3 regions of the Psychrosphaera haliotis genome follow, and region 2 is predicted to be linked to each of the others. Evidence: predicted binding sites of a transcription regulator. Region 2 holds the regulator's gene; each other region holds the start of a gene.
The links. The regulator sigma-54, encoded in region 2, starts transcription at its own class of promoters, with help from an activator protein. The targets are predictions, from matches to a motif close to GTTGGCACGNNNNTNGNNT.
Positions count from the first base shown of each region.

Region 1: the regulator sigma-54 is predicted to act here: its motif matches at 3,261-3,279, upstream of flgJ (flagellar assembly peptidoglycan hydrolase FlgJ).
Region 3: the regulator sigma-54 is predicted to act here: its motif matches at 5,714-5,732, upstream of ABD009_RS07525 (DUF1328 family protein).

Region 1 is NZ_BAAAFQ010000004.1:166,406-174,022, reverse strand. Features, by position in the region: gene flgG (flagellar basal-body rod protein FlgG) at 1-759, shown strand, start outside; gene flgH (flagellar basal body L-ring protein FlgH) at 784-1,509, shown strand; gene ABD009_RS03435 (flagellar basal body P-ring protein FlgI) at 1,519-2,613, shown strand; gene ABD009_RS03430 (hypothetical protein) at 2,646-3,053, shown strand; gene flgJ (flagellar assembly peptidoglycan hydrolase FlgJ) at 3,341-4,384, shown strand; gene flgK (flagellar hook-associated protein FlgK) at 4,397-6,418, shown strand; gene flgL (flagellar hook-associated protein FlgL) at 6,425-7,617, shown strand, end outside.
Region 2 is NZ_BAAAFQ010000004.1:684,636-692,252, forward strand. Features, by position in the region: gene ABD009_RS05650 (calcium/sodium antiporter) at 1-269, shown strand, start outside; gene ABD009_RS05655 (KpsF/GutQ family sugar-phosphate isomerase) at 285-1,250, shown strand; gene kdsC (3-deoxy-manno-octulosonate-8-phosphatase KdsC) at 1,250-1,816, shown strand; gene lptC (LPS export ABC transporter periplasmic protein LptC) at 1,816-2,373, shown strand; gene lptA (lipopolysaccharide transport periplasmic protein LptA) at 2,366-2,854, shown strand; gene lptB (LPS export ABC transporter ATP-binding protein) at 2,871-3,596, shown strand; gene ABD009_RS05680 (RNA polymerase factor sigma-54) at 3,649-5,142, shown strand; gene hpf (ribosome hibernation promoting factor) at 5,177-5,464, shown strand; gene ABD009_RS05690 (PTS sugar transporter subunit IIA) at 5,555-6,004, shown strand; gene rapZ (RNase adapter RapZ) at 6,007-6,867, shown strand; gene ABD009_RS05700 (HPr family phosphocarrier protein) at 6,877-7,146, shown strand; gene mgtE (magnesium transporter) at 7,246-7,617, shown strand, end outside.
Region 3 is NZ_BAAAFQ010000005.1:129,470-137,086, forward strand. Features, by position in the region: gene ABD009_RS07505 (InlB B-repeat-containing protein) at 1-2,186, shown strand, start outside; gene ABD009_RS07510 (flagellin N-terminal helical domain-containing protein) at 2,278-3,819, opposite strand; gene ABD009_RS07515 (DUF6404 family protein) at 4,039-4,431, shown strand; gene ABD009_RS07520 (phospholipase A) at 4,438-5,490, opposite strand; gene ABD009_RS07525 (DUF1328 family protein) at 5,793-5,969, shown strand; gene ABD009_RS07530 (hypothetical protein) at 5,989-6,183, shown strand; gene ABD009_RS07535 (TonB-dependent receptor) at 6,357-7,617, opposite strand, start outside.

The sequences.
Region 1 (7,617 bases), 520 kb from region 2:
GGCTTAGATGCCCAACAAACAGATATCGCAGTTATCTCGAATAACCTAGCGAATGCCAGTACCGTTGGCTTCAAAAAAAGCAGAGCGGTATTTGAAGATTTGTTATACCAAAACATTAATCAACCAGGTGGTCGTTCATCTCAGGATACCGAATTACCGAATGGTTTAATGTTAGGCGCAGGTACTAAAGTTGTAGCAACGCAAAAGAACTTCTCTCAAGGTAACATGTCGACAACAGACAATAGCCTAGATTTTATGATTCAAGGCGATGGCTTTTTTGAAATTCAACGTCCAGATGGAACATTGGCCTATACACGTAATGGTCAATTTTCGTTAGACGAAAATGGTCGGATTGTTACTTCAGGTGCTGGTTTTGCGCTGCAACCTGAAATGAACGTGCCTGCAGAGGCGAAGTCCATAACCATTTCACAGCAAGGTGAAGTAACGGTTCAAATTCCGGGGCAGGGAGCCGGCGTTGCAATCGGACAGCTCACTATCAGTGACTTCATTAATCCGGCTGGTTTAGAGCCAATTGGTCAAAACCTATTTACAGAAACTGGTGTAAGCGGAGCTCCTGTTCAGGGTAACCCAGGAATCAATGGTCTAGGAATTGTTGTTCAGGGCGCTCTTGAAACGTCTAACGTTAATGTAACTGAAGAACTTGTAAACATGATTGAAAGTCAGCGTGTTTATGAAATGAACTCAAAAGTAATTTCGTCTGTTGATCAGATGCTTAGCTTTATTACGCAGCAATTATAACTGGTAGATGTTTGGAGTCAGATTATGAACATATCGAATTCGCTAAATCAAATAAATCAATCTACAAAGGATGTTTTAAGAGTTTTGTCTCTTGTTGGTGGTATTGGCTTGTTAAGTGGTTGTGCAGTGAATCACGATGTGGTGGAGGAAGATCCATTTTTTGCTCCCATCATGCCAGAAATACCTTCTGAAGAAGTAGTTGCGACAGGGAGCCTATACCATAGTGGTTGGTCAAATGGGCTTTATTCAGACACTAAAGCTAGACGAGTTGGTGACATTATCACCGTCATGTTGATGGAAAATACGCAGGCTTCAAAGACGGCAAAAACAGAAACTAAAAAAGAGACCGATGCTAGTTTGTCGCCACTTGTAGGTCTAAACGGATTAGCGCCGACTATTGGTGGTAATACCTTGGAAATGGGCATTGAGTCAGATAGTACGTTTAAAGGTGATGCAAAGTCGGACCAAAGTAACAGCTTGAATGGTCAAATTACGGTTCATGTTTTGAGAGTCTTACCAAACGGTAATTTAATAATTAGAGGTGAAAAGTGGTTAACGCTAAACACTGGGCAAGAGTTTATTAGACTAACCGGTATTGTTAGATCAGAAGATGTTTCATCAGATAACACAGTTGAATCTACTCGCGTGGCGAATGCTCGCATATCTTATAGCGGCAAAGGCTCTTTGGCAGAAGCTCAAGAAACGGGTTGGTTATCTCAGTTTTTCATGAGTTCGATGTGGCCATTTTAGGAGTTACATATGAAAATTTTATTAGCAGTTTTAATCTGCACTAGCCTCATTTTTAGTTCAAGCGTTAATGCTGTTCGTATTAAAGATGTGTCTACTGTACAAGGCATTCGCTCAAACCAATTGGTTGGATATGGCTTAGTAGTTGGTTTGCCGGGTACCGGAGAGCAAACAACATTTACCGAGCAAAGTTTTAAAGCAATGCTTGGCAACTTTGGCATTCAACTTCCAGCGAGTTTAAAGCCAAAAATTAAAAACGTAGCGGCCGTTGCAGTCCATGCTGAATTGCCTGCGTTTTCAAAGCCAGGTCAGAACATCGATATTACCGTTTCCTCAATAGGTAGTGCAGGCAGCCTTAGAGGTGGCACGCTTATTCAAACATTTTTGAAAGGTGCAGACGGTAACATTTATGCCGTAGCGCAAGGATCACTTGTAGTAGGTGGTTTAGGTGTTGAAGGTCTTGATGGTTCTCAAGTTGTTATCAATACACCAACCGTTGGGCGAATTCCTAATGGCGCTACAGTTGAACGTTCAGTACCAACGCCTTTTGGAAATGGTGACCATATTACCTTCAACTTAAATGAACCAGATTTCACGTCGGCAAAACGTTTAGCAGATACGATCAACAACCTAGTAGGTCCAAACACGGCAAAGCCAATGGATTCAGTATCAGTGCGTGTTATTGCGCCAAGAGATATTTCACAACGTGTTGCCTACTTATCAGCAATTGAAAACTTAGAGTTTCAGCCAGCGAGTACAAGTGCCAAAATTATTGTCAACTCTAGAACTGGCACTATCGTTATAGGTAAAGATGTTCGTTTAAAACCTGCGGCAATTACGCACGGTAGCCTAACGGTAACCATCGCTGAGAATCAGCAAGTTGATCAACCTAATCCATTGGCCAATGGCCAAACAGTTGTAACAAATCAAACAATAATAGATGTCGCAAGAGATGATACTCGAGCGTTTGTTTTTGACCCTGGTGCGAATCTTGATGATTTAGTACGCGCCATAAACCAAGTGGGCGCAGCGCCTGGCGATTTAATGGCTATATTAGAGGCATTAAAGCAAGCTGGAGCGATTGATGGTCAATTGGTTGTGATTTAACTTTTAATTTAATATATAGAAGGAATAACACGATGGCATTTTCACAAGTATTGCTAAGTGACGTAACTGCAAATAAAGAAACAAACCAGGCTATCCTGGAGATGTTAGATATTAACGAGGCGCATGATCTTCAATACCACGTGTATGAAGTTGCGTTTGGCGATAAGCAAATATTTTGTTGTTTATCAGGTGGAGTAATTGAAAACAATGAGATTCAATTTACGCCTGTTGGATTAGCAGCATTTGAAGCGTTAACGAATATCAAAGAAATGCCAGAAGCTGAGTATTTCGCTGACTTTATTAACACTGAAAAAAATATTGCTGAGCAAATTGAAACCGTATTTGCACGTGTTCCAAATGGTGCAAAAGTATGTTTTGTAGGTGATATAACTGGTGAGTTGAAAGAGGAATTATCTAAGTTCTTCACAATGATTCACTAGGAGTTCATATGCCAGTCGCCCAATGATGAGTCGAATCAGTACATCGGCTCATCGGGCAATTGCTCACTCGAGTAAAAGCCAATCTAGTAAAAGCCAGCCTAGAAAAAGTCAGTCAAGTAAAAGCCAATTTAGTCCAAATCAAACCTCCCAACAATCAGTAACATCACATCTAAAACTCAATAACTCTTTTATTCATGTATTAAAGCTCTTGGCACAAGACTTGAAATACACTCAATATTATTAATTTAATAGCTGAGTTGACGCATAAAAGTGTCAAAAAAACGACAATGAATAATATTGGAAACTCGAGTAATGCGCTTGATCTGATTGGTCTTCAAGAGTTGAAGTCCAAATCTAAAATGGATCCTGGCAATAAAGAAGCGCTTCATAAAGCTGCTCAACATTTTGAGTCCATTTTCATTGGTATGATGCTTAAATCAATGCGTCAAGCGAATGCAGTATTCGAAGAGGGCAACCCAATGCACTCTAACACTACTAAATTTTTTCGAGACATGTATGACTCTCAGTTAGCTAATGATATGTCAGAACAAGGCAGTGTTGGTTTAGCAGACATCATAGTTAACCAGCTTAGTGGCGAGAACGATAAATACGTTAATGCAGGTGTATTGCGAAATGATAATCGATTTGATGAACTCGTCGGAAATATATCTAAAAGTCCAACATCGCCAAACCAAGCCTCAACATTTAGTTTACCAGGTGATGATCAACAAATTAAAGATCGACTGTTTGCAGGTGCTGAAAAAGCTTATAACGCAACGTCAAATGAACAAAACAAACCACTCGAAGTGAACAAGCAGCCTTCAATTAGCTTTAATTCACCAGAAGAGTTTGTTGACAGCATTTGGGATTATGCAAAACAAAATGCGTCAAAAATTGGTTTAAACCCAGCGGTCATGATTGCTCAGTCGGCATTGGAGACTGGTTGGGGGAAACACGTATTAAAAGACAAAGACGGTAACTCAAGTTTTAACCTATTTAACGTAAAAGCTCATAGAGATTGGGACGGAACAAAAACTGCGCAATCGACATTAGAATTTGAAAACGGCATAGCGGTCAAAAAAGTTGAACCATTCCGTGTCTACAACAATGTGAATGAATCATTTAATGACTTTGTTAGCTTCCTAAAAAGCAACGATAGATATGAGCCCGCATTAAAACAAACAAGCAATCCGGAACAGTTTTTGCAAGGTCTACAAGACGCTGGTTATGCCACAGATCCAAATTACGCAAATAAAATATTGGGCATATTAAACAGCGATAACTTTCAAGAAATGATTGGCAAATTTTCTGAATTAAGCGATGGCGAATAGAGGAAATAAATAATGGCTGGCGGAATTTTAGGTACAGGTGTTTCTGGTTTATCAGCAGCTCAGCATGGGCTTGATACGACAGGTCACAATATTGCCAACGTCAACACTGAAGGTTTCAGTCGTCAAAGAGTTGAAACTCAATCTACGGTTGGCTTGGCTTTTAGAAGTACTTTTTTAGGCAACGGTACACAACTCGCAGGTATCACTCGTACGTTTAATGATTTTAATTATCAGGAAGTTATTTTTAACGCTAGCCAATACAATTCAAACAATACCAAATATGTTAATGCGTCACGTATGGACAACCTATTAGCGGATCCTGAGACTGGCATTACAACCTCATTCGAGGAAATGTTTGATGGCATCAATGGTGTAACAGAAGAGCCAACAATCATATCGGCCCGAAACGTAGTAATTGCAAGAGCAGAAACAGTAGCGCAACGTTTTAATACATTGTACGAAGAAATCTCAGGGCAGCACCTTGGTGCCGTAAACGAAGAAATAACAACAACAATAGAAGAGATAAACTCTATTGCTGCGGAAATTGCCAATCTTAATGGCAAAATTCAAGTAGAAAACGCGGTGAGTGGTAGTGGTTTTCCACCCAATGATTTACTAGATAAAAGAGACCTATTGCTTAAGAACTTAAGTGAAATGGTTCAAGTTGACACGATTAAACGTAACGACGGAACAATTAATGTCACTATAGGCAAAGGGATTACATTAGTTACAAACTCTTTTGCTTTGCCGCTATCGGTGGAGCGAAATGAATTTGATTCGAGCAAGCTTGAAATCGGTGTCGCTACTCGAGCCGATACAGTAAATAAAACTTATATTACGGACCAGTTATCAGGTGGCTCCCTAACTGGGCTGTTTGATGCTCGTGATAATTTAATTTTACCGACACTAAATGAACTCGGTAAGTTAGCAATTGGACTTGCTGACAGTTTTAATCGCCAACAAACATTGGGTCGCGATTTAAACGGCGACCAGGGTCAATATTTATTTAGTGACATAAATGAGCCTCAGGAAGTATTAAGCCGAACGTTAAACTCTCAATACAATGTAGGCGAAACCAAATTTGAAACTTACATTCGTAATACTAACGAACTATCCGGCGAAGATTATCGTTTAGATTATGACGGAACCAATATCGAAATGACTGATATGGATGGTAACGTCATAACTCAATTCACACCGGCTGATATTGCCACAATGGCAGGTGGTACTGCTATTGCTGTGGAAGGTACAGGTATTGCTTTAGCTATTGATACTAATAACTTAACAGCTGGCGACAGCTTTATGATCAGGCCAACACTTACTGGCTCTAGAGCAATAGAACGAGTGTTAGAAGACCCTGAAAAGCTGGCCGCAGCCGATAATGCGTTAGACATTTCAGCCACCAACAACCCAAATAATATCGAACTTAATTTATACGAACTCACTGCCGCATCAGCGCCTGCAGCTCCACTGCCTGCGCCGTTACCGGATAACTCAATTTCTATTGAGATTGATGCTGGTGCAGCTAACTATGTGGTTCGTGACTCGGGCGGTACCGTCATCAGTGGACCGAATGCAATCCCTGCCGATCAAATCATAGACGATCCAGTTGCTGGATTCCGTTTTGAATTGAAAGGGGTTTTAGCGGGTAGTGAAGTATTTGATATCGTTCACGCTGATAACCCAGGCTTTGATGAAACCAAAAAATTTGGTCCTGGCGATAACACCAATATGTTGGAAATGTTGAATTTTCAATCTCAACGTAACCTAGATAACGGCACCAATAGCTTGTCTGAAAGTTATGCAGACCTAGTAACCACTATTGGTGTAGAAACAAAGAGTAGAGAAATATCTACAGCTTCATTTGAAACATTGTTGGCAGGTTCCGAGCAGCGTTTAGCTGGTATTCAGGGCGTTAACCTAGATGAAGAAGCTGCAAATCTAATTCAATACCAACAAGCATACTCAGCCGCAGCAAGAATTATTACTGTTGCTCGAGACACTTTTGATACCTTATTACAGGCAGCAAGGTAGGTCATTATGAGAATCGCAACCAGTAACTATTTTGAAAGAAGCCTTACCAATATGCAGACTAGACAGTCTGCGTTAGACCGATCACAAATGGAGCTCTCCACGGGTAAAAAGATCATTACCCCTTCCGACGATCCGACGGGAGCAAATACGGCAATTCGTTTGAGAAAAGAATTAGACGTTTCAGATCGATATTTAACGGCTCAGAACTCGGCTGAACGATTTAACTTGTTAAGTGAAAACTCTGTAGCAAGTATGACGGATATAATTTTCCGTGCAGAAGAGCTGTTGCTTACATCGGTCAACGGTACGATGGATCAAAACAGTTTAAACGCCATTGCTGAAGAACTACAACAGCGTTTAGACCAGTTTGAAGGTTTAGCGAATACCACAAATGCGAATGGTGATTTTATATTCTCAGGTTTTCAAACGTCAACTCAGCCTTATCAAAAAGATGACTTTGGTTATAACATTTACAAAGGCGATGATGGGCAAAGAGACGTGTTGATCGCAGCAGGCTTTAAAGTTGAAGTTAATGACCCAGGCAGTATGTTTATTGACAATGTCCCTTCTTCGACGGCGAGCTTCGTACCAACTCCAAATCCTGCAAACCCATCAAATAGTGAAATATCAATGGGGTTTGTAACTAAAAAAGCGGAGTTTGAAAGCACATTAGCACCCGTTTACCCAGCACCATATACCGTTAACTTTGTAGCGGGTGCGGCGGCCGGAAATATTCGAGTTGAAGTTCGAGACAGTGGCGGCGTTGCTGTCCCTATAGAGCCAAATAAATCAGCGTTTCTAGACATAGCGCCTGGTGACAGTGTCGAATTTAATGGTATTGAGTTTAAGACTCAAACTAATCCAGCTCCTGCTGTAGGTGATTCGTTTCAATTTGATAGTTCACCAGATACAAGTATTCTTTGGACGCTGCAACAAGCGATTGATGCAATGTCGATGGTGAGCACAAGTTATAATGCTTCACGAGATGCAGCAAATGGCTCGGCAGCTGAACTTACTATAGGTAATATTGTTGATCCATCATCAGGCCATGTTTTTGATGACTATACCGTCAATATATTAGCGGGTGGCACTTTTGAAGTATTTGACAGTAAAGGGACGTTAGTTGCTGGTCCAGAAGATTATTTAACAAATAATAAGGTATCCTTTTTAGGAATTGAGTTTGATATATCAGGCACACC
Region 2 (7,617 bases):
TTAAAGGTGAAGATGATATGGCTATTGGCAATATCATTGGTTCTAATATTTTTAATATTCTAGCTGTTTTAGGTATTGGAGCGGTCATCAATCCTAGTGTAATTGACCCATCAGCCGCATCACGAGATATATTTGTAATGATAGCCGCGACTATAATGCTTCTGGTTATGGCCATGAGCTTTGCTCAAAGAAAACGTCAAATAAACCGTATTGAAGGTGCTATCTTGTTAAGCGCATTTATCGGCTATCAATTTGTGCTATTTGCATAATTTAATGAGGTAAAAATGAATTCACTTATAGCGTCTGCCTTAAAAGTAATTGCTATTGAAAAAACAGCGATTGAAAACTTAGCAAGCTCTTGTAACAACGACTTTGTATCAGCATGTAATGCAATTTTAGCCTGTAAAGGTCGCGTTATTGTGACTGGCATGGGAAAGTCTGGCCACATAGCCAATAAAATTGCCGCTACTCTAGCAAGTACAGGAACACCTGCATTTTACGTACACCCGGGTGAAGCAAGCCACGGTGACCTTGGCATGTTCACAAAAGAAGACGTTGTTTTAGCATTATCAAATAGTGGTGAGACAGGAGAGATTGTTACTTTATTACCTGTGTTAAAACGCTACGGTTGCGTGATTATATCTATGACAGGTAACTCTGAATCCACTTTAGCTCAAAACAGCAATGTTCATTTATACTCAGGTGTTGAAGAAGAAGCTTGTCCGCTTGGTTTAGCTCCTACTGCTTCAACTACGGCTAGTCTAGTATTAGGTGACGCATTAGCGGTATCCTTGCTCGAAGCAAGAGGTTTCACCGCTGAAGATTTTGCACTTAGCCATCCAGGTGGAGCGCTAGGCCGAAAACTATTATTAACAAACAAGGACATAATGCATACCCATGACCGAATTCCAATGGTCAGCGAAAAAGCGACATTAAAAGAAGCAATTATAGAAATGTCCGCAAAAGGTTTAGGGATGACAGGTGTAGTCAATGCAAACCAAGAATTGATTGGAATATTTACCGACGGTGATTTACGTCGTTGGTTAGATCACGCAGAATTTAGAACAGACCTTAATATTACAAAAGTAATGACGTTAAGCTCAGTGGTGACGACGGCAAACATACTTGCCGCGGAAACGTTGACTTTAATGGAGTCTAAAAAAATCAGTTGTTTATTTGTTGTTGATGAACAAAATAAACCTGTTGGCGCCTTAAACATGCATGACTTATTAAAGGCTGGAGTTATCTAATGCAAAGATTTAGTCAATGGTACCAACCTTTACCAAGCGATGTTGTAGATAGAGCGAAAGCAATAAAGCTTCTGATTTGTGATATCGACGGTATTTTTTCCGATGGCTCTGTTTATATGGGCAATAATGGCGAAGAACTAAAAGCATTCAATACTAAAGACGGTTTTGGATTAAAAGCACTCATGAACACGGGATGTCAGGTTGCGGTTATCACAGGAAGAAATTCTAAAATTGTAGAAAATCGAATGAACAGCCTTGGCGTGAAACATATTTATCAAGGTATGGAAACGAAACTCATTGGCTTTGAGCAACTCTGTGCTGACTTATCGGTAGAGGCCCATGAAGTAGCCTTTATTGGTGACGATTTTCCAGACGTTCCTGTTATGAAAAAAGTTGGCTTTGCCGTTTCAGTTACCGATGGACATCCCTTTGTAAAAGAAATATCGCATTACGTTACGCAAACTCCTGGTGGCAAAGGTGCGGTAAGAGAGTTAACAGATTTAATCATTATGGCGCAACAAGGCGAAGACTACATCACCAGTCACTTTGAGGGTGCGAGCAGTTAATGAGAACTAAACTCGTCATAATTTTAATTTTCATAGGTATTAGTTTATATCTGTGGTTACCTGCTTTTAATACACTAAATGAATTTGATGATAGTGATGAGCCTGTATTAATACCGGACTTTACCGCTACACTCTTACATCAAGAAATGTTTAATGTTGAAGGTAAATTAAAACAGGAAGTTTTTTCACAGAAAATGGAACATTATGCTCAGCTTGCACTTACGTATTTTGAGCAGCCAGAGTTTATAATTTACCAAGACGACAAACCCTTTTGGCGTTTAGCGGCAATGACGGGAAGTGTTCAAGATGGCCGGCTAACACTAGAAAATGACGTTACTATGTTCCAGCTTAATGATAATAAACTAGTGACTAGTATTGAAACTGAGTATATTGAAATTGATTTAGACTCTCAGCTCGTGGTTACCGATAAGCCTATTATTATTCGCGGCGAAAAAACGACTATTGAAGGCAAAGGCTTGCGTGCTGATTTAAAAGCCGAGCGAGTAACTTTAACAAAGCATGTAAGAACAATCTTAAAAGGAAATCAGGATGACTAAGGTTTTAACTATTTTTTTAGCTTCACTATTACTAATCTGTCAAATGGCCATCGCTAATGATGACCTTGTTATCGACTCTGAAAACCAAGATCTAGATTACAAAAATAACACTATGTTTTTTAGTGGCAACGTGAAAATTCAGCAAGGTAGCTTAACTATTACTGCGGACGAGCTTTTTGTCATCACTAAAGATGGCGTAGGAGAAAAGTTAATAGCCAAAGGTAAACCGGCCAAATTTATTCAGGACGATCCTGCCAGTGAGTTATTAGAAGCGAGTTCTAACGAAATTGTATATATGATTAACGATCGAGTTTTGGAGCTAAACGGCGAAGCTAAATATAAGCAAGGCAGCTCAATTGTTGAAAGTGGCAATATTGTCTTTGATTTAAATGCTCAGCGAGTTAAAGCAGACGGCGATAAATCAACAGGTGGCCGTGTAACAACGACTATTAAAACAAAAAAAACACAGCCAAATAACTAAGTAGAGAAAACCTAATATGACCAAGTTGGTGGCCAAGCATTTAGCCAAATCTTATAAAAGTAGACAAGTTGTTAAAGATGTAAGCCTGTCGGTTGAAGCCGGACAAGTTGTGGGTTTACTAGGACCTAATGGCGCAGGCAAAACAACCACGTTTTATATGATTGTAGGTCTTGTACCAAATGATAAAGGCGTTATCCAACTCGACGAAAACGATTTAAGTCATGAGCCTATGCACGTAAGAGCTCGTAAAGGTATCGGTTATCTTCCACAAGAGTCTTCGATATTTAAAAAGCTTACGGTTTCACAAAACATCATGTCAGTTCTAGAAATGCGCAAAGACATTGATGCTAACCAGCAAGCAGACTTGTTAGATGATCTTATTGCGGAGTTTCATATCGATCATATACGGGACAGCCTTGGTATGGCCTTATCTGGCGGTGAACGTCGCAGGGTAGAGATTGCACGTGCTTTAGCGGCAGATCCAAAAATTATTCTTTTAGACGAACCTTTTGCAGGTGTTGATCCTATCTCGGTGATAGATATCAAAAAAATAATCCAACAATTAACTGCAAAGGGAATAGGTGTTCTTATTACTGACCATAATGTCCGTGAAACACTTGATGTCTGTGAAAAAGCCTATATCGTAAGTCATGGGGAGCTAATTGCCGAAGGAACTCCTTCACAGGTACTAGAAAGTGACATTGTGAAGAAAGTTTATCTTGGTGACCAGTTCAAACTTTGATATTTTGTTAGTACAAATAAGTTTATTTTAGTCAGTACTTTACTGGGATCAAATGAGACCAACACTACAACTTAAAATGGGTCAGCAGTTAACTATGACCCCTCAATTACAACAAGCAATTCGTTTGTTGCAATTGTCGTCGTTAGAACTGCAACAAGAAATCCAAGAAGCCTTGGACAGCAACCCCTTGTTAGAAAATGACGAGGAGCATGGTTCTGTTGAGCATATTGAACTCCCTAAAGACAATCACGACCGCCATGAAAATGAAGCCGCATCTAATTCAAATGACGATGAAATTGAATGGACCAAAGATGAACGTGATACCAACGAAAACATTCAAGAACAAACAATAGGTGACGAGCTCCCTACTGACTCTAGTTGGGACGATTACATGAGTGCGGCTCCTGCTAGCTCAGGCCCAGCCTACGAAGGCGAAGACACCGTTTACCAGGGTGAAACAACGCTGGATATTCAAGACCATCTAAAGTGGCAACTTAATCTTTCTCCTTTTTCAGAACATGACTTAGCCATTGCTACCGCGATTATTGACGCCATCGATGATAAAGGCTTTTTGACCGTATCAACAGAAGACATCGTAGAGTCTGTAGATATTGAAGATGTTGAAATTGAAGAAGTAGAGGCCGTATTAAAGCGTATCCAACACTTTGATCCTATTGGTGTTGCTACCCGAGGCTTGCAAGAATGCCTACTTGTTCAGTTGCAACAATATAGTATTGATACGCCTTTTAGACAGGAAGCTATTGATTTAATTGCCGAGAATATCGACCTACTGGCTAATCGCGATTACCGTACCATTCTCCGTAAAACAAAATTAAAAGAAAATGACTTAAAAGAAGCCTTAGAGCTCATTCAGTCTCTGAACCCAAACCCTGCTAGCTTAGTTATTAAAGATGAAATTGACTATGTAATTCCAGATGTTAGCGTAATTAAGAAAAAAGGTCGTTGGTTAGTAGAGCTAAATCCCAATTCTATGCCTAAAATTAAAGTGAACGAACAGTACGCTTCACTGTCTAAAACTTCAACTAATAGCTCTGATGCTCAATTTGTTCGTTCACACTTACAAGAAGCAAAATGGTTTATTAAAAGTTTAGAAAGCAGAAACGACACTTTATTGAAGGTATCAAATTGTATAGTACAGCAGCAACAAGCCTTTTTTGAATATGGTCCAGAAGCTATGAAGCCAATGGTTCTAAACGATGTAGCAGAAATGGTTGATATGCATGAGTCCACAATATCACGTGTGACAACACAAAAATTCATGCACACTCCCAGAGGAATCTTTGAATTAAAGTACTTCTTCTCTAGCCACGTTAGCACCGAAAATGGTGGTGAATGTTCATCAACCGCAATTAGAGCTTTAATTAGAAAGTTAGTTGCCGCTGAAAACCAAGTAAAACCGTTAAGTGACAGTAAGATTGCCGATATTCTGGCCGAACAGGGCATCCAAGTAGCCAGAAGAACTATCGCAAAATACCGGGAGTCGTTAAACATTCCCCCTTCAAACCAGAGAAAACGATTGGTGTAATACACCCATTTTATCAATTAAGAAGGAAGTGCATATGCAAATTAATTTAACTTGTCGTCATGTCGATGCAACAGAGTCTTTAAAAGAGTATGTTGATACGAAATTTGCAAAGTTACAGCGTCATTTTGACCACATTAACAACGTCCATGTGATTTTAGACGTTGAAAAGCTAAGCCAAAAAGCAGAAGCGACCATGCATGTTAACGGTGGAGAGCTCTTTGCTACATCGGAGCATACAGATATGTATGCTGCTATTGACTCATTAATTGATAAACTTGATCGTCAAGTTATTAAGCATAAAGAAAAGTTAATTCGACACTAACTTCTCTCATTAAAATTAAAGTGCCAAGGACGGTACTTTTAATCCATCTTTTGAGATAAGATCAAAAGAAAATAGCAGTAAAATAAAACCATGAATGTAAAGTTACTTCTGCAACCTGACTGCACAAAAGTGCTGGCAGACTGCCAAAGCAAGAAAAAGATCCTAGAGCATATTGCCGAGATTGCTAGTACTAAGTTACCTGATCTAACTTGCACAGATATATTGGCGAGTCTAATGAATCGCGAAAAACTAGGAAGTACAGGAATAGGAAATGGTGTAGCCATTCCTCATGGAAAAATCACCCCAAAAGGTGAACCAGTCGCGGTATTATTGGTTAGTCACCCTGGAATAAATTACGACGCGATTGATAATCGCCCAGTAGACGTATTTTTTGCACTATTAGTGCCTGAAGATCAATGTGATGTGCATCTTCAAACGCTTGCGTCTATTGCAGAAATCTTTGATAACAAAGATATGCTGAAACGAATTAGAAGTGCCGAAACAGATAACGACTTATACAACGTAATTGAAGCTGCTTAATCATGCATATATTTATAGTTAGTGGCCGTTCAGGCTCAGGGAAGACGGTAGTACTTAGAGTACTTGAAGACTTAGGTTACTACTGCGTTGACAATCTGCCAGTAGACTTACTGCCTGCTCTATCGCATTCGTTATCACAAAATTACCCACAAGTTGCTGTAAGCATTGATGTTCGAAACTTACCAAGCTCTGAACAAGAGTTAATGGATAATTTGGACTTCTTACCTAAAGGTGTAAAAACCACGGTTCTTTATATCGATGCCAAAGATGAAGTACTTATTCGTCGTTATAGCGAAACTCGACGACTACACCCTCTTACCAAAGGCGACGCTTCATTACCTGATGCCATCGCCCAAGAAAGTAAATTATTAGATGGCTTGTCTTCTAGAGCCGACTTGTACATAGACACCTCAGATTTGAACGTGCATCAACTTACCGAAATGGTAAGAGAAAAAATATTAGGTAAATCTGATAAAGAACTGGTTATAACCTTTGAATCCTTTGGTTTCAAATACGGCGTTCCAAACGACATTGATTTTGTTTTTGATGCACGATTTTTACCTAACCCGCACTGGGAACCTGAATTACGCGCTTTAACCGGATTAGACTTACCCGTTAAAGACTTCTTTTCCAGCCAACCATTGGTGAATAAATTTGTTTTTCAAATTAATAACTTTATGTCCACTTGGTTGCCTCATTTAGAGCGCAATAATAGAAGCTACTTAACAATAGCTATAGGCTGTACAGGTGGAAAACACCGCTCCGTATACATTGCAGAAACCCTCGCTGAGCAGTTCCGTTCTCGCGGCAAAAATATCAAAACTCGACACCGTGAAATGAGTCGTTATTTAGAACAGCTATAAGGCTTAGTCATGTTATCGCGCACTATCACTATCCAAAACAAACTTGGATTACATGCTAGAGCTGCCACCAAAATGGCTCAGTTGGCACTTCAATTTAAAGCCAAAGTACAAGTTCAACAAGGTGAAAAAACGGCAAGTGCTGACAGCGTAATGGCTTTGCTCATGTTAGCAAGTAATCAAGGCAAAGAAGTAACAATCACAGCGGACGGCGAAGACGAAGAACAAGCACTAAACGCAATTTGTGAACTTGTAAGCAACCGCTTTGATGAGTCTGAATAACCTCTTATCTTGCCAGTAAAACAACCAGTTACTATCATAAAATGGCAATCTAAGTTAGACTTACGCGCAAGGTAAACAACAGAAACCTTTGATTTTGATATGCCTGAATTATTAGAACAAGAATACACAATTCCAATTAATGAACTAAATACCGCTATCAGTGACGGTATGTTTGTTCGTGTCCGGAATATGCTTGATTCTATGGCTGCAAATGACATTGCTCTGTTATTACACTCCTCACCGCCTAAAAGTCGTACTGTTATTTGGCAACTTATCGACAGCAGCATTCAAGGTGAGATTCTAGAAGAGTTATCTGAAGAGGTTCGTAACCCAATATTACGAGCAATGGAGCCAGAGCGTGTTGCTGAAGCCGCTACCAACCTTGATGATGATGACTTCTCAGAAGTTTTACGGAGTATGCCAGACGCTGTTTATCGCCGTGTATTAAAAAGCATGGATAAACAGGACCAA
Region 3 (7,617 bases), on a different contig from region 2:
ATGAAAAGCCTTCACAATCCTCTAGTACAGTACCAACATACACGTTATCAACGAGTGCAGATGACGGCGGTTCAATATCCCCGAGTTCTCAAACTGTAAATAGCGGCGAGTCAACTACCTTTAATATAACTTCTGATGATGGTTATGCTATTAGTACTGTTGAAGGGTGTAATGGGAGCTTAGCTGGCAATACATATACAACAGGTGCAATTAGCTCTAACTGCACTATTACAGCCACTTTCTCAGTTACGACTCCAACATATACAATTGCAACCAGCGCCGATGACGGCGGTTCAATATCCCCAAGCTCTCAAACTGTAAATAGTGGTGAATCAACTACGTTTACCGTAACTCCCAATGATGGTTACAGTATTGGTTCTGTTGAGGGGTGTGATGGAAGCTTAACCGATAACATATATACAACGGGCCCTGTCAGCTCTAACTGTACGGTAACCGCCACTTTTTCAATGGTAAACAATTCAGATTCTTTAGGGGCTCAAAAAACACTTTTTGCATTAGTAGGTTTTTCAGACCAAAAGAAAAAAGTGACAGAAGAAGAGTTAAAAAAATTAGTATTAGACAATACAGACTCTTTAAATAAATTTATTTTAGAAAACTCTAGTGGGAAGGCATGGGTAGATGCCGAATTTACAAACTGGATCGATTTGGAAAAAGCCTCAACATTTTACTTCAATGATAATGATAGAAAAAATGATGAGTTTCACGCAGATGCTGTGACAGCGATTAGCAAAGTAAAAGATTTAAGCTTATTTGATCGCTTAGTATTGATAGGTACTAGAGCTGAGCAAGGTAATCCTGGCTGTTATGCCTATCAGCAGAAAATAACTTTAGGCAATGATAACGAATACGAGGGTTACTTTGCTGTTCTCGGCGGTGGTGGAAGTACCGAGGATGACATCGGTTGTATTAGTCCTGGACGAATTGCACATGAGTATGGGCATACCTTTGGTTTTGGTCATACTTTTGAAACGGCTTGTCCTTTAGACTATTTACCAATTAGCTTACTTGATCGACACTACGAAAACTCTTGTGTTAATAATGGGTATTGGGAAATGTACGATACCATGAGCTATGACATTAACTATCCCTTGTATTCATCAATATGGCGAAATAGTGTTAACTGGTTGGATGAAGCTCAAGTGTTAACAATAACCGAGTCTGGTGTATATAAACTAGAGCAATCATCGGCTGATTCGAACGGCGTTAAACTGTTTAAAATTCCTTTAGGCAAAGGATTAGAAGAGAAAGAGCTATTTTACTATATAGAATATAGAAAAAAATTAGGCTTGTTTGATATTAAAGAGTTTGAAAGCACTGGGGATGAGTATGAAGTCCTTGTTAGGCATACTGATTTTAAGTTTGGTAAGTTTAATAAGGATAATATTGGTTACAGTTATAGTTCATCAGAAATCAATGCACTCGATGTAGGAACAGACTTTGTAGATCAACATCGCGATATTAGTTTTTCTGTCGTGTCTATGTATGATAATCAAGAAGCATCAACTGTTGATATAAAAATTCAAGTACCTAGGGTCCAAATAACACCTTCTTATGTGCTTTCCTTTGATGATAAAGACCAATTAAAGAAAACCTTTACGATAAAAAACATATCAAACTCTACGTTTAAAGTTTCATCAATAACAATGGGTGGGAGAACGGCAGAGGCACTAACAGTTGTATCTGAGGACTGTATAGATGTTGATATTGCGGCTAACGGCGAATGTAACGTTGAAGTGGAGAGAGTTAGTCAAATGGCAGTATTGGCTTTTGCAGAGGTGCAAATCAATAGTGGTGAAATAAAGCAAGTTGTTGAATTAACAGGTGCAAACATAGCTGAAACAGAGCCTTATGATCCGAACAAAGAGCTTGAGTGGCAAAATTTGGATAATGATTATGGAAAAGATCTAAATTGGCAAGCTTCTGTAAGTTATTGCCAAAACTTGTCATTTAATGGTTCGAATGACTGGAGACTACCAACTCTTGACGAACTAAGAGCTGAGTTTCAATTAAGTAATGAGCCACTATATGATGTATCTATTGATTTATGGTCAATTAGCGAAGATCTCGATGATATTCTTAGTGCTTATTTTATTCGTGGTAACTCTGAATGGTATAAAAATGACAAGAGCCAATCATATAATGCTCTTTGTGTCAGGGATAAATAAAACGTAGCGTCCTGTAAAACATTATTCTTAACCAAATAATCGCCGGTAAAACTTATTATCGGCGATTTTTATTTTGGAATTACCCTATTTATTAGTTTAGTAATGAAAGCGCAGCTTGTGGCAGTTGATTTGCTTGACTTAATATTGACGTCCCGGCTTGTTGAAGTATTTGATGTTTAGTTAACTGTGCCGTCTCTTTTGCAAAGTCGGTATCTCGAATTCTAGCTCTAGCTCCAGATGAGTTTTCTGAAATATTAGAAAGGTTTTGAATAGTCGAGTTGAGTCTGTTTTGGATAGCGCCCAAAGTCGCTCTGCTTTTATCTATTTTTGCAATGGCCCCGTCTATAACACTAATTGCATTTTGTGAGCCTTCTGATGTTGTTACATCAATTGACGCTATTGAAACTTCACTCGATTGAATGACTGCGCCAGAAGCAGTGGCGCCAGTTAAGTCACTATTAGCTTCACTGGATGTTACATTAAAACTTGTCGAGCTATCTAATTTTACTTGTCCTTTTACCGTTACATCTTTGTTAACTGCATTTAACGTCAAAACTGATCCGAAGCCGCGTACACCATCATAACCACCACCTTCAACATCTATTGTTGCATTGCCATCTGTAAGATCATTCCAATTTGAGACGGTAATATTATTTCCACCCTCTGAGGTCAACTCAAGGATAGGGGCGCCATTACTTTCTTTTGGAAAGTAATGTGCAGAGATTCCTAAGACTGCAGCTGACTCATTAATTTTATTTTGCAGTTTTTGAAAGTCTAAATGAGCAGAGCCTGAGGATGAAAAAGAAATTGTTTCTGTGTGACTTCCATTACTTAAGTCAAAACGGATAGAGTCACCAACAGAACTATTAGAATAGTTAGACATAGCTAACACGGTTCTAGAATCTGCGATGATGCCAGTGGCATTGGATACTGAATTTATTTTACTGGCCACCTCTGACGCGGCGTCAAATTGGTCAATAGAAACTAGCTCTTGGTTTATTCCATTTAAAGTCAAAGTTTCGTTTGTGCTTGCCAATGGACTGTTTGTTCCGTAAACAGGCGAGCCCATTGATGTAGCTGCTGAGCCGATACCAAATGCATCACCTAACGTATAAGTTGAACTGCTTAAATCATTCACTTTGGCTGAGTTAATGGATATGGCAATCGTTTCATTGGCTTGAGAGCCAACCTGTAGTTGTTTAGACCCAAAAGATCCGTTTAGTAACTGTTGCCCACCAAAAGTAGTAGTTGTTGCGATGCGCTCTAATTCAGACTTTAATTGAATGACTTCCTCTTGAATGCTTTTACGGTCAACGGATGAGTTTGTTGCATTAGCAGATTGAATAACTAAGTCACGCATGCGATGTAAGATGTTTGTTGACTCTTGTAAAGCACCTTCAGCTGTTTGTGCCAATGAGATGCCGTCGTTGGCATTTCGCACGGCAACATTTAGTCCATTTATTTGTGAAGTTAGTCTGTTAGAAATTTGCAGTCCAGCTGCATCGTCTTTAGCACTATTAATTCGCATTCCTGAGGCAAGCCTAGACATTGACGTTTCAAGGGATAAAGATGATTTGGATAGGTTTCTTTGACTATTAATAGACGCGGTATTAGTGTTTACAAAAAGGTTCATTACTTTCCATGGCCGACAACAGTTTGACCGAATAAAGCAAACTTTGTACCCATTTATTACCCAATAAAATCATTCGGTTAAATATTGGGCGGTAGGGTTTGGTTTTTCCCCTTTACCCTATTTAGCTCCAAAGGCAATAACTGGTTGAAAAATAGCTCAGAAGAGAGAATACTACTGCGCATAAATTTATTACAAATCAATAGTTAACATAAGGGCTGGATGGACTTTGAGCAAAAGGTGACTCACTTTAGAGAAGAGATGGAGTATCTTGGTATTTGTCAGTATGCTGCTGCGCCTTTGCTTTATCGAGTTTTGTGGTTCCTAGGGATAGCAGAGCCGCCGCCATTTTTTGCAAGTAGGTGGAGAAGTTTGAGTATTCATGCAACTTGTTATTCGTTACTGCTGGCGTTTATTTTGTTGACGTTGCATATATTTGTGGCACTAAATCTATCAACAAGCGTTAATTTATTCGTTATCGTGCTGATGTTTAGTCTGGTGTATAGCTTTTACATGGCTTCTAATTACCAATACCAAAGCCGAATGTTAGAGCTCCCAAGTTGGGAACTCTATTTGTCTGAAAAACACAAAATTAACTCTGCAAATATTTCTTAACAAGGTTTAAAAAATATCATTAACAGCAATGCCAATGCCTAGTTTTTGTTGCTTATGATTATAGTCAATCAAGCTTTCCCCATATCCACTAAAGTATTGCGCAAATCCAACCAATCTCGACGAGCCTGGAAATGGAAACGAATAGTTTAGCTCTATAGAACCGTTACCTGTTTTCCAGTTCTTCCGCACATTAAAAGACATTTTATGATCATCGTTAAAGGCGTATGCGCCAAAGACTTCGTAATGTCCTAAGTATTTATGAATATCTGGATTATCGTCACCTTTAGGATCTAAAGGGTCAGACTTTTCGTTTTCTTTGAATCGGTACCAAGGCTTTACACCAATGGCGAAGTCATCTTTCTCATACACAACAGACGCTAACAAACGGTTCCAGCTTCTGGAAAGCAATTGTGTTTGGCCATTGGATTGATGTTCAAAGTGAACCGTAAACGCCATATTTCCATCATTAGGTTGCCATGGTAATGGTGCAATATAGAAAATCTCTGGAGTGTAGTTCGTTTCCCTAAATGGTTTAGATATTTCGTCTGAATATACTTGCCACCATGCTTGAATTGTCATTCCAAAGTACAGACCATCACCTGGAATAAATAAAGTACTGCTTCTTAGCGGAACCTTAAAACTAACTTGATACTTTGATTCATAATCTTCTAATTGCCCAGAAACAAGTTCATTGCTTTCGTAAGGTTTACGATTGAAGTTATCGGATTTAACGAAGGGTAATATGTAACTTTGTCTGTGTGGTGTAATAACAAAGGGATTAAGCTCCGTCGACCGTTCGTTAATAATACGTTGGGCTAATCGACCTTTCTTAATGCCTCTAGATAATATCCTTGTTTCACAATATCTATAAATCAGTTTTTCATCACCAGTAACAAACCCAGTTTCTTTTAGACTTGATGCACAGGTTTTTATTTTTTGTTCCAACGCTATTTCTTCAGGTGTTTTTACAATGTCATCAATCCCACCCAGAGCCTGTAAGGGGATAGCCGCCGCTAATAAAATTCCCGCGTATTTGATTCTACCGCTTATAACTGACATGAATTTCCCTAAATTAGAACAATTGGAGTACAACAAGATACTCATAATAAAAGACTTTTATGTACTAATGCTAGTTAGGATTGAAAAACTTGCAGGGTCACTGTGAAAATATTTTAAGATCTGAATTGGTTTCGTTTTTATTAATGCTCGTTAGATTTATATCGAATTGGTTTAAGTTGTTGTATTTTTTAGGTAATTTAATTTATTTTAGGTATTCCCACACCTTGGCATGTAAGTGGCAATATATCTACTGAACAAATGAATTGCAGTATTTAATTTAAACGTCGACTTAAGGAGCTATCATGTTATCTTGGATTATTACATTTTTTGTGATTGCAATTATTGCCGGTATTTTTGGATTTGGTGGTATAGCGGGCGCTGCAACAGGTATTGCAAAGATTTTATTTTTCATCTTTTTAGTGGGATTTGTAGTTACTATAATTTTGAATGCATTCCACGGACGTAAAACAAACCTTTAGGTTAAACAGGAGATATATTATGAAGTTATTAAAGCTATTACTTATCGCAACACCATTAGTACTTTCAGCATTCGTTTTGCAGGGTTGTGAAAAAGGACCTGGCGAAAAGGCTGGTGAAAAGGTTGATGAAGTAGTGACAGACGCAGGTAACGCATTAGAAGACGCTTGTGAAGATGTAAAAGAAAAAGCGGACGCTAAAGACAAAGACTGTTAATTAGCTACCACGCTATTTTAAACGAGCAAAAACGTGATTTTCACCCCTAACGGGATGTGAATAAAAAAGCCCACTTAATGAAGTGGGCTTTTTGTATCTAATATGAAATAAGTTTCAATTTATTTCAGGACCGTTCAGTGTCTAATAAATGATATTTAATCAGAAACCCGACATCAAAGTTCAAACAAGTAGTTAAATTTAACACCTACTGACCTTGGTTGAATCACATAATGACCATAAGTACGGCTCAGTTCTGATAAGTCTTTATTTTCACTATCAAATACTGAATTGCCAGACCAAGATGGGTCACGACGGTTGGCACTATAGGCATACTTATCAAACAAGTTGTTAACGTAGGCTGTCACTGACCAGTTGTCGTCAGAAATAGTGGCTGAAAGATTACTTACAGCGTAACCAGGTAATGACTCACCATCTGCTTTTAAACCCACCTTAGTATAAACATCACTTTGTGCGGTTAAACCATAATTTACTGACAAGAGTTTATTATCGAAAACCTCATTTTGATAATTAACACCAAAAGTTGCTTGTTTCTCCGGCGCTCCAGGTAGTCTGTCTCCTTTTTCACCATCGTAAAAGTTTTGCAACTCAGTGCCAGTTTCACTTGCTACTTTAAAGAGGAAAGGGGCATCTTCCGTTAGTTCAGCTTTTGCATAAGAAAAGCTTGCAAAAATTGCCCAATTTTTAATTAAAGTGGTACGTGTAGAAAGCTCAATACCTTGGGATTTAGCCTGACCAGCATTTAATGTAATTGGCTCAGCACCATAAACCGTTGCCGCACTAATTTGAGCGTCATTCCAGTCCACATTAAAGATAGCCGCGTTAAAATGAAGCTTGTTGTTGAACCAAGTGCTTTTTAAGCCGATTTCAGTGTTTTGTGTTGTGTCCGATTCAAACTCAACTTCGTTTGGTAAAGCGCAAACCTGAGCCGTTACCGGTGTAGTACAAGCAATAATGCCGTTACCACCACCTAATCTAAATCCTTCACTTACCGTAAAGTAACCTAGAATATTATCATCCAATTGGTAGCTTAAGTTTAACTTAAACAAACTACCTGAATCATCGGCATTTACCGTTTCGTATTGCAGATCGTCCTTAGTGATTATGGTATCTACATCAAGCGGTGCAGCTGCGGCGGAAACTGTGTTAACTTCATATTTATATAAACGAGTACCTACGGTTACTTCAAGCTTATCTGTGGCGCTATAGGTAAATTCGCCAAATACGGCAGACTCTTTACTTTTGTTGTAACCAGTGGCGATGTATTCAAGGTCGTAATCTAAGCTTTCGTAGTCATCATTATACCAAGCTAATGTAGCGCCTGGCATGTACTCACGATCGTCAAAATCGTATTGTGAATCACTATAAAACACACCTGCAATCCAGCTAAAGTCAGAATCTGTATCGGATACTAGT